3 regions of the Streptomyces sp. NPDC057694 genome follow, and region 3 is predicted to be linked to each of the others. Evidence: riboswitches for the same ligand, from Rfam matches in the RefSeq annotation. Region 3 holds a riboswitch; each other region holds the start of a gene.
What was found. A riboswitch is a leader RNA that binds a small molecule or an ion and turns the genes downstream of it on or off. The one in region 3 is predicted to bind cyclic di-AMP.
Positions count from the first base shown of each region.

Region 1 (3,247 bases), on a different contig from region 3:
CTCTTCCCGGCCGACGCGCGCATGTCGCGCCCGCGCCAGGGCACCGAGGAGACCGTCGCCGCCATCGACGCGGCGGCCGTGCGCGCCTTCTACGAGAAGCACGTACGCCCGGCCACCGCCACCGCCGTGGTGGTCGGTGACCTCACGGGCGTCGACCTCGACGGCCTGCTCGCCGACACGCTCGGCGCCTGGACCGGGAACACCGCGGAGGCGCGTCCCGTCCCGCCCGTCACGGCCGACGACACCGGCCGCGTCGTCATCGTGGACCGTCCGGGCGCGGTGCAGACGCAATTGCTGATCGGCCGCATCGGACCCGACAAGCACGACCGGGTGTGGGCTGCGCAGATCCTCGGCACGTACTGCCTGGGCGGCACCCTCACCTCGCGCCTGGACCGCGTCCTGCGCGAGGAGAAGGGCTACACCTACGGGGTGCGGTCCTTCGCGCAGGTGCTGCGCTCGGCGCCGGACGGGACGGGCGCCGCGATGCTCGCCATCAGCGGTTCCGTGGACACCCCGAACACCGGTCCCGCGCTCGACGACCTGTGGAAGGTGCTGCGCACGCTGGCCGCCGAGGGACTGACGGACGCCGAACGGGACACGGCCGTGCAGAACCTGGTGGGGGTGGCTCCCCTCAAGTTCGAGACCGCCGCGAACGTCGCGGGAACCCTCGCCGACCAGGTCGAGCAGCACCTGCCCGACGACTTCCAGGCCCGCCTGTACCGCCAGCTCGCCGACACGGGCACCGTGGAAGCCACGGCGGCGGTCGTGAACGCCTTCCCGGCGGACCGCCTGGTGACGATCCTCGTGGGCGACGCCGCGCAGATCGAGGAGCCGGTCAGGGCGCTCGGCATCGGTGAAGTGACCGTGGTCTCCGGCTGATCGGGACACGTCGAGCCGCACCGCCTCGGAGCCCCGGTGACCGCGAGGTCACCGGGGCTCCGTCGTGTCCGTGATGTCGCTCACGTACGCAAACGCGATCGCCACGCTTCGTAAATGTCCGAAATGGTGCGGAGGTTGCCTGTCTGCCCTGTGGCATGCGCGACAAAAGCCGGGATCCGTTTGTTGATTAAAAGATGTCCCGCTTAGCGTCGGTCCGGCTGTCCGCCGCACCCGTGCCGCGCCCGCGTCACCGGGCAGCCATCGCCGAGTCCCCCATGGCGCGAGCCAGGGGAGCCGGGGACCCACCGCAGTCCCTGGGGTGAATCGGACCCCTCCCGCAAGGAGTGGCCCGTAGGAGACCTTCCTGCTCCGAACCCGTCAGCTAACCCGGTAGGCGAGAGGGAAGGAAAGGATCAGCCTCTTCATGGCGTTCACCCGTGCCACCGGGAAGCACCGTCGTCCGAGCCGCATCACGCGTACCACCGCGCAGGTCGCGAGTGTCGCCGCGCTCACCACGACCGGTGTCGTCGGAGGCCTCGCCGCCCCCGCGCTCGCCGCGGACACCGCGGCCCCAGAGCAGAACAACCTGACGCAGGCCATCTCCATCGGCGACTCCCTCGCCGACCAGATCGACGCCCAGGCCACCGCCCAGAAGAAGGCCGCCGACGCGGCCGCCGCCAAGGAGAAGGCGGAGGCCGAGGCCAAGAAGCGGGCCGAGGAGGCCAAGCGCAAGGCCGAGGAGAAGGCCAAGAAGGAGCGCGAGGCCAAGGAGCGCGCCGCCCGTGAGGCCGAGCGCAAGCGCCTCAACTCCTTCGTGGCGCCCATCTCCGGCTCGTACGTCTCCACCGCCTACAAGGCGAGCAGCGGCCTGTGGTCCTCCGGCAGCCACACGGGCATCGACTTCCACGCCGCCAGCGGCACCGCGGTCCACGCCGTGGGCTCCGGCACCGTCGTCGAGGCCGGCTGGGGCGGCGCCTACGGCAACAACATCGTCATCAAGATGAACGACGGTACGTACACCCAGTACGGTCACCTGTCGTCCATCGGAGTCTCGGTCGGCCAGTCGGTCACCCCGGGCCAGCAGATAGCCCTCTCCGGCGCCACCGGCAACGCGACGGGCCCGCACCTCCACTTCGAGGCCCGCACCGGCCCCGACTACGGCTCGGACATCGACCCCGTCGCGTACCTGCGCTCGCACGGCGTGAACGTCTGACGCACTCCCGCAGCATCGCCCGAAAGCCCCGGCTCGCCGAGCCGGGGCTTTCGCGTTGCCTGTCCTGAGCAGACCGCCGGTGTCCAAAAAATATCCCTGGATTCCGGGCTGCCGTCGGAAATTCAAGCGCGGTGGAATAGAGTCGTTGGGCAAGCGCGCTGACCGGACGTCAATCGTGCTTGTACGGGCGTCAATCGACCGCGTTTCGCGGGGATTAAGGCGGAGGTCGGGTCATGCGCATTCCCGCGCACTCGGTATGCACGGCGATCCGTGACGACATCGTCGCGGGTGTCTACGAGCGCGGCGGCAGGCTCACCGAGGAGCTGCTCGCGCGGCGCTACGGTGTCTCGCGCGTCCCGGTCCGTGAGGCGCTGCGCACCCTGGAGGCGGAAGGGTTCGTCGTCACGCGGCGGCACGCGGGCGCCTGCGTCGCCGAGCCCACCGAGCAGGAGGCCGCCGACCTCCTGGAGATCCGCATGCTGCTCGAACCGCTGGGTGCGGCCCGCGCGGCCCAGCGCCGCACCGAAGCCCACCTCAAAGTGCTGCGCGGCCTGGTCAGGCTGGGGCAGGAGCGCTCCAGGCGGGGGCAGAGCGAGGACCTGCGCTCGCTGGGCAGCTGGTTCCACGAGACGCTCGCGCAGGCCTCCGGCAGCCCCGGACTGATCACCCTGCTCACCCAGCTGCGGCACAAGATCGCATGGATGTACGCGGTCGAGACCCCGGGCCGGCCCGCCGAATCCTGGTCCGAGCACGGTGCCATCGTCGACGCCGTGGCCCGCGGTGACGCCGAGCGGGCCCGCGTCCTGACGGCCCAGCACGCCGAGCGCGCGACGGCGGCGCACCGACTGCGCGTCCCGCGCGCGGGCGAGCGTGTGAGGACTTCGCAACATCCCGTAAACACGGCGGGGCTCCAGCATTAACAGGGGCACCGTATACAAAGAAGTACACAATTCGCGGAATGGGTCGCGACCTGTTTTCCGCTGCCCTTTTTAGTGCCGCATTCGGCGCCGTTGATTTCCCCTGCGCTTTCCGGGGTGCGGAAATTCCGTCGAGCGGTAAAAGGGTGCACAGTGCCGTCGAGACAAAAAACGACGGAGCCGCGCGCTCCGGGGGGAAACGCGCGGCTCCGTCGAAAGACGCTGTGGGGTCAGACGG
Region 1 covers NZ_JBHVIX010000012.1:129,489-132,735, reverse strand. The annotation lists gene ACFVDP_RS25030 (M16 family metallopeptidase) at 1-879, shown strand, start outside; cyclic di-AMP (ydaO/yuaA leader) riboswitch at 1,132-1,291, shown strand; gene ACFVDP_RS25025 (M23 family metallopeptidase) at 1,304-2,092, shown strand; gene ACFVDP_RS25020 (GntR family transcriptional regulator) at 2,326-3,012, shown strand; gene ACFVDP_RS25015 (HPr family phosphocarrier protein) at 3,240-3,247, opposite strand, start outside.
Region 1: linked by a shared signal. The riboswitch ahead of ACFVDP_RS25025 (M23 family metallopeptidase) and the one ahead of ACFVDP_RS13690 (C40 family peptidase) in region 3 are both predicted to bind cyclic di-AMP.

Region 2 (3,247 bases), on a different contig from region 3:
CGCTCCGCGGGAACCCTTGACGAGACGCCGGAAACCGGGCGCGGACGTGGCAGGAGACGAACGGTGGGGAAGCGCGGAGGGCGGCACAGATCGGTGGCGGACAGCGTCGGCACCCGGTGGTTCCTGCGCGTGCTGCCGGTTCTGCTGATCGTGGGCGGCGCCTGCTACGAGTACGTCACGCCCTCCGGCTTCTCCGGGGCTCCGCTGTTCAGCGCGGCGCCCCTGGTCGCCGCCCCGTTCTTCCCGCTGCGCAGCACGATCCTGGCCGGGCTCGGGTCGATCCTCGCCATCCTCGTCGTGCACTTCAGATACACCCAGCGGGTCGGCACCGACATCGTCACCGAGATGGCCACCGTGGCGACCGTCTGCGTGCTCGCCTGCTTCATCAACCAGATCGTGCGGCGCAGCAACGAACAGCTGGACTCCGCCCGGCGGATCGCGCAGGCCGCCCAGTTCGCCGTCCTGCCCGAACCGGCCGACCGGATCGGCGGCCTCGCCATCGCCGCGCGCTACGAGGCCGCGCAGGCCGGCGCCTTCATCGGCGGTGACCTGTACGCCGTCCAGGACACCCCGCACGGGGTGCGCATCGTCGTCGGTGACGTCCGGGGCAAGGGCATGGGCGCGGTCTCCGCCGTCGCCGTCGTCATCGGGGCGTTCCGGGAGGCCGCCGAGCAGGAGGGCAGCCTGGAGGCGGTCGCCCTGCGCCTGGAGCGGGCCCTGGCCCGCGAGGGCACCCGGCGCGACGGCATCGACGACTTCGAGGGCTTCACCACCGCGGTGCTCGCCGAGATCCCGCACGGCGACTCCCGCGTCCGCGTCGTCAACCGCGGCCACCCCGAGCCGATCCTGCTGCTCGACGACGGCACCGTACACATGATCCCGATCGTCGACGGCGTGGGGGCGCTGCCGCTCGGGATGGGGGAGCTGGGGTCCTGGCCGGACCGGGTCGCCGAGGCCGAGTTCCCGGCGGGGGCGACGCTGCTGCTCTACACCGACGGGCTCTCCGAGGCGCGGGACGCCGCGGGCGTCTTCTACGATCCGGCGGCCCGGCTGTCGGGGCGGATCTTCCCCGGGCCCGAGGAACTCCTCCTCTCCCTCGCCGCCGAGGTGCGCGCGCACACCGGGGGCGGCGCGACGGACGACATGGCGCTCCTCGCCGTACGGCGGCCGTGACTCTCCGCAGATGCCGCGGATAACAATTGACGAACCGTCAGAAACGTGGCCGGTTCACACCGTCGGTCAAGTCGACCCGTTCCGCCCGGCCTTGACCCGTTAAATCCCGGGCCAGGACGTGAACGATCAGTAGGAAGAGCTTGGAATTACTGTCGGCTGTCTATTAACGTTCGATAACGCAGCGCGGTCGTCCCAGCCGTCACCAGCGATGGCTCCGCGCGCACGCGCTTAATCCCGCAAGGGAGCCGGGGAACCACCAACTTGGGGTGAATCGGGCATCTTTTGGTGCTCGTAGGAGACCTTCCTGCTCCGAACCCGTCAGCTAACCCGGTAGGCGAGAAGGAAGGAAAGGAGAGCGCCCCCGTGGCGTCGAACCGGCCTGCCCCCGAGTTCTCCTCATTGAAGGATCCGTCGAACGACGCGTTCGGCCCCCAGCCGGAGAGCTGGGAGGAGTGGAACCCCACCGAGGAGTCCGTCCGCCCCGTCCGCGGCAGGCACCGCGTGGCCCGCCAGCGCGGCGGCCTCGCACGCAGCTCCACCGTTCTCGGCGTCGGCGTGATCGCCGCCGTCGGCGCGGGCGGCATCGCCACCGCGCAGGGCGGCAAGCCCGCCGTCCACATCTCCATGCCGGACCTCTCGGCCGTGAAGGACTCGCTGCCCGCGGCCAAGTCGCTGCCCGGCGTCGGCGCGCTCATATCCGACGGCTCCGACAGCTCCGACTCCGGCGCCGCCGCCACCCCGCTCACCACGGTCGGCAACGGCACGTCGGACGCGGGCGAGGCGCTGCGCACCCGGATCCTGGCCCAGGCCGAGACCCAGCAGGACGCCGCCGACGCCGCCGCGAAGAAGGAGGCCGAGGAGGCCGCCGCCAAGAAGGCCGCCGACGAGGCCGTCGCGAAGAAGGAGGCGGCCGACAAGAAGGAGGCCGCCGCCAAGAAGAAGGCGGAGGAAGAGGCCAAGAAGAAGGCCGAGGCCGAGCGCCTCGCCAAGCTGGCCAAGAGCTTCAAGCTCCCCGTCGCCTCCTACACGATCACCGGCACCTTCGGGCAGCCCGGCGCCATGTGGTCCTCCGGCTATCACACGGGCCTGGACTTCGCCGCTTCCACAGGTACCCCGATCTACGCCGTCCACTCCGGCACCGTCACCGAGGCCGGCTGGGCGGGCGCGTACGGCTACCGCACGGTCATCACCCTCGACGACGGCACCGAGCTGTGGTTCTGCCACCAGTCGTCGATCAATGTCAGCGCCGGCCAGAAGGTCACCACCGGCGATGTCATCGGCCGTGTCGGCGCCACCGGCAACGTCACAGGCCCCCACCTCCACCTGGAGGTCCACCCCGGCGGGGACGCCACCGGCATCGACCCGGCCGCCTGGCTGCGCGAGCGGGGCCTGACGCCCTGAGGGGCCTTCTCCGAGAACTCCGGCGGTCCTGGCGGCAACCCCCCGACGCCAGGGCTGCCGGTTTTGCCTGCCCTTGAGACGCGTACCGCCGTCCCCACGGAATTCCATGCTCCGGAAGGGTGTTGGACTGGAGCATGACTTCTTCCGTACTTCGCCCCCTCGGCTCCTCCGGCCTCGACGTCTTCCCGCTCTGCCTCGGCGGCAACGTCTTCGGCTTCACCGCCGACGAGGCCGCCAGCTTCGAGGTGCTCGACGCCTATGTCGCGGGCGGCGGCAACTTCATCGACACCGCCGACTCGTACTCGTCCTGGGCGCCGGGCAACAAGGGCGGTGAGTCCGAGACCCTCATCGGCCGGTGGGCCAAGGCGCGCGGCCGGCGCGACGACGTCGTCATCGCCACCAAGGTCGGCCGCCACCCCGACTTCCCCGGCCTGCGCGGCGACAACATCAAGGCCGCCGCCGACGCCTCGCTGCGCCGCCTCGACACCGACTACATCGACCTCTACTACACGCACTTCGACGACGACGAGACGATCCCGGTCGACGAGATCATCGGCGCGCTCGACGAGCTGGTGAAGGCGGGCAAGGTGCGGCACATCGCCGTCTCCAACATCTCGCCGGAGCGGCTCCAGGAGTCGCTGGACTTCTCCGACCGCGAGGGCCTGGCCCGTTA
Region 2 covers NZ_JBHVIX010000006.1:330,140-333,386, forward strand. The annotation lists gene ACFVDP_RS17805 (PP2C family protein-serine/threonine phosphatase) at 64-1,173, shown strand; cyclic di-AMP (ydaO/yuaA leader) riboswitch at 1,389-1,525, shown strand; gene ACFVDP_RS17810 (M23 family metallopeptidase) at 1,537-2,574, shown strand; gene ACFVDP_RS17815 (aldo/keto reductase) at 2,709-3,247, shown strand, end outside.
Region 2: linked by a shared signal. The riboswitch ahead of ACFVDP_RS17810 (M23 family metallopeptidase) and the one ahead of ACFVDP_RS13690 (C40 family peptidase) in region 3 are both predicted to bind cyclic di-AMP.

Region 3 (3,247 bases):
AGTTCACCGCTTCGAGCGACAGATATATGCATATCTTGGGGGATCGCCACCCTGGAAGCGCATCCAAGTGGCACGCTGGCGCGAAGCAGTAGCCGGGGCCGGTGAATGAAGGATCCGCGGCGGGCGGTCGAGCGGCCCCGACAGGAAAGGGACGACTTCGCCATGGCAGACCACCAGGAAGCATCAGTAACACTGCCGAGCGATCCCGCGTCGGTCTCGACGGCCCGGAGGTACGTGAGCAACGTGCTGACGGAGTGGGGCATGCCGGGTGACGGCGACACCGCCGACACGGTCCGGCTGATCGTCTCCGAACTCGCGACGAACGCGGTGCAGCACACCCGCGGTCTGTCCCCCACCTTCACCGTCGAGCTGGAACTGGAGCGGGACGAGCGGCTGCGGATCGGCGTCACCGACAGCCATCCCCGCTACCCCAAGCGGCTGCCCGCCGCGGTGCAGCAGGACAATGGGCGCGGCATGGTCATCATCCGCTGTCTCACGGCCGAGTGCGGCGGCAGACTCTCGGTCTGTCCGACGCCCGAGGGCGGCAAGACGGTGTGGATCGCACTGCCCTGGAAGAGCACCGCGGCCGGCGGAGACATCCGCCCGGCCAGCCGCTGAGCGCGGGTCAGCCGGACGCCTCGTCGTCCGGGGGCGCTGCCCGCCCGGCCAGGGACCGGCGCAGGAGCCCGGGAAGAACCCCCCACAGCCCCACGCACACCAGGAACGTTCCGGCGCCCGCGGCGATGCCGCCGCCCCGGCCGACCGTCACATCGACCACGAGCAGCACCGAACCCGTGAGCGCGAGGGCGAGCGCGGCCATGCCGCAGGCGGCGAGCCGCGACGAGACCCGTACGATCCGGGACTTCGCCCCCAGCTGGAACAGCACCCGGTGCAGCGCCGCGGGCGCCATCAGCAGCGCGGCCGCCACGACCGCGAGGAGCAGCGTCGTCACATAGACGGCGCGCTGCACCGTGTCGAGTGCGGGAAAGCGCTGGGTGAAAGCGAGCGTGAGGAGAAAGGCGAACAGGAACTGCACCCCGGTCTGCGTGACACGGAGTTCCTGCAGAAGCTCGCCGAAGTTCCGGTCGGCTCGCTCCAGGGGCGTCTCGTTCCGTTCGTCCATGCTCTCCAGGTAACCCCTTCCGGCCGGTCGAGGCATGGTGGCGGGCCTGGCGCCCGGCCCGCCACCATGAAAAGGGGGCGACGGTGCCGGGTCAGCGCACCCGGCCGTACCAGACGCTCTTGGTCCAGATCTTCTGCAGCTTCACCACGTCCCCGGTCTTCGGGGAGTGCCACATGCGTCCCTTACCGGCGTAGATGCCGACGTGGTAGACGCTCCGGCCGGAGTGGAAGAAGACCAGGTCACCACGCTTGCGGTGGGATGCGGAGACATGGCGGGTCTTGTTGTACTGCTGCGCGGCGGTGCGGGGCAGCTTCTTGCCCGCCCGCTTGAACGAGTAGAGCGTGAGGCCCGAGCAGTCGAACCGGCGCGGCCCGGTGGCGCCCCACTTGTACGGCGCTCCCTTCTTCGAGGCCGCGACCTGGAGTGCCTTGGTCGAGGCCACGGCCGCCGACGCCTCGGGCGCGGCACCGGGGACCATGAGCCCGGCGCTCGCGACGGCGAGGGTCAGGGCCGAGGCGGTGCCGGCCCGGGTCAGCAGCGAGGGGACACGATTGAGCGCGGACATGCGCAACCCTTCGTCAGCCGCCTGCGAAGGATGACCTGTCGGGTTCGGGCTGGCGAAGATGCCCGGCCGCGGGACGCGGCTTCACCCCAAGGACTGCTCGCAGCGGCTGCTGCGGCGGCCCGTCGTGCCTGGGTCCTCCACTCCTGCCGATCCACTCCTGTCGACCTGGCATCCGGGCGGCGGCAGGACTCGGCGTCCGCACGGACCGCCCCGCCGCGGTGGCGGGGGCTTGTCGTCGGAAGGGATCTTGACCCACCTCTGAGGCGAAAGCCGAGCTGAACCGGCGGTAAGTGAGGCTCCTCACGCTTGACCCGTTCAGGTGGACAGTGCGGCTTTCGGGAACCGGCGGCCAGCCGCGACCATGCCCGCACCAGGGGCGGAACCGAAAATTCCGGGATGCGCCTACCGCCGTCGCGCAACTCTTACGGTCTTCAGGGTCTACGCACATCTACGCCATCCGGCGGTACCCCATCTGGGCCGTTTCGCAGGGGACGCGGACGACTTGGCCGCCAAAGGACGTCGGACGACTTCAACTGTCCGTCAGGTGACGTTTTCTGGCGGCAAAGTGACTGCCCGTGTTCGCCTCTCCCCGTCCAGAACGCGCAGCGCCCGCTCCAGGGTCGCCGCGTGCACCCGGCTCTCGCCCCGCTGGTGCATCAGGGTCAGGGCGTCCCGGAGCGCCGTCGCCCGGCTGACCAGCGCCTGGGCCGCGCGCAGGCCCCGATACGTGTCGTCGCCGCGCGCGGGGTTGATGCGCGCCAGCAGATCGACCACGGCCAGATAGCTGTCCACCAGCTCGCACTCGGCGCGGGTCAGCGCGGGCAGCGGCGGCAGTTCCGGTGGATACACGGCCGCCTCACCTCGCGCCCGGTGCGCCGTGCGTGTTCTTGCGGTTCTGCAGGACGTGATCCACCAGGCCGTATTCCAGGGCCTGTTGGGCCGTGAGTACGGTGTCCCGCTCGATGTCCGCGCTGATCCGCTCCGTCGGCCGGCCCGAGTGGCGTGCGAGCAGCTCCTCCAACTGCGCCCGCGTGCGCATGATTTCCCGGGCCTGGATCTCCAGGTCCGTGGGCTGTCCCTGGGCCGGCTCCGGCAGCGCGGGCTGGTCGAGCACCACGCGCGAGCCGGGGAGCATCATCCGCTTGCCCGGCGCTCCCGCGGCCAGCAGCACCGCGGCGACGGACGCGGCCTGTCCCAGACAGGTCGTCTCCACCTCGCAACTGACGTACTGCATCGTGTCGTAGATCGCCGTCATCGCGCTGAACGAGCCGCCGGGGGAGTTGATGTACAGCGAGATGTCCCGCTCCGGCGCCGTGTACTCGAGGTGCATCAGCTGCGCCATCACATCGTTCGCCGAGGTGTCGTCGATCGGTGTCCCGAGGAAGACGATGCGCTCTTCCAGGAGCTTGGAGTAGGGGTCGAGCGTGCGCTGGCCCGACGCGGTGCGCTCGGTGAACTCGGGCAGGACATAACGGCCGGACGGGCGGGTCATGGTGCCTCCAATGGCGATCCGGGCGCGGTGGACGCCGCCCCTGTAAAAAATGTACAGGACGTACATC
Region 3 covers NZ_JBHVIX010000004.1:335,596-338,842, reverse strand. The annotation lists gene ACFVDP_RS13700 (ATP-binding protein) at 163-618, shown strand; gene ACFVDP_RS13695 (DUF6328 family protein) at 626-1,123, opposite strand; gene ACFVDP_RS13690 (C40 family peptidase) at 1,215-1,688, opposite strand; cyclic di-AMP (ydaO/yuaA leader) riboswitch at 1,692-1,893, opposite strand; gene ACFVDP_RS13685 (hypothetical protein) at 2,229-2,537, opposite strand; gene ACFVDP_RS13680 (ATP-dependent Clp protease proteolytic subunit) at 2,545-3,180, opposite strand.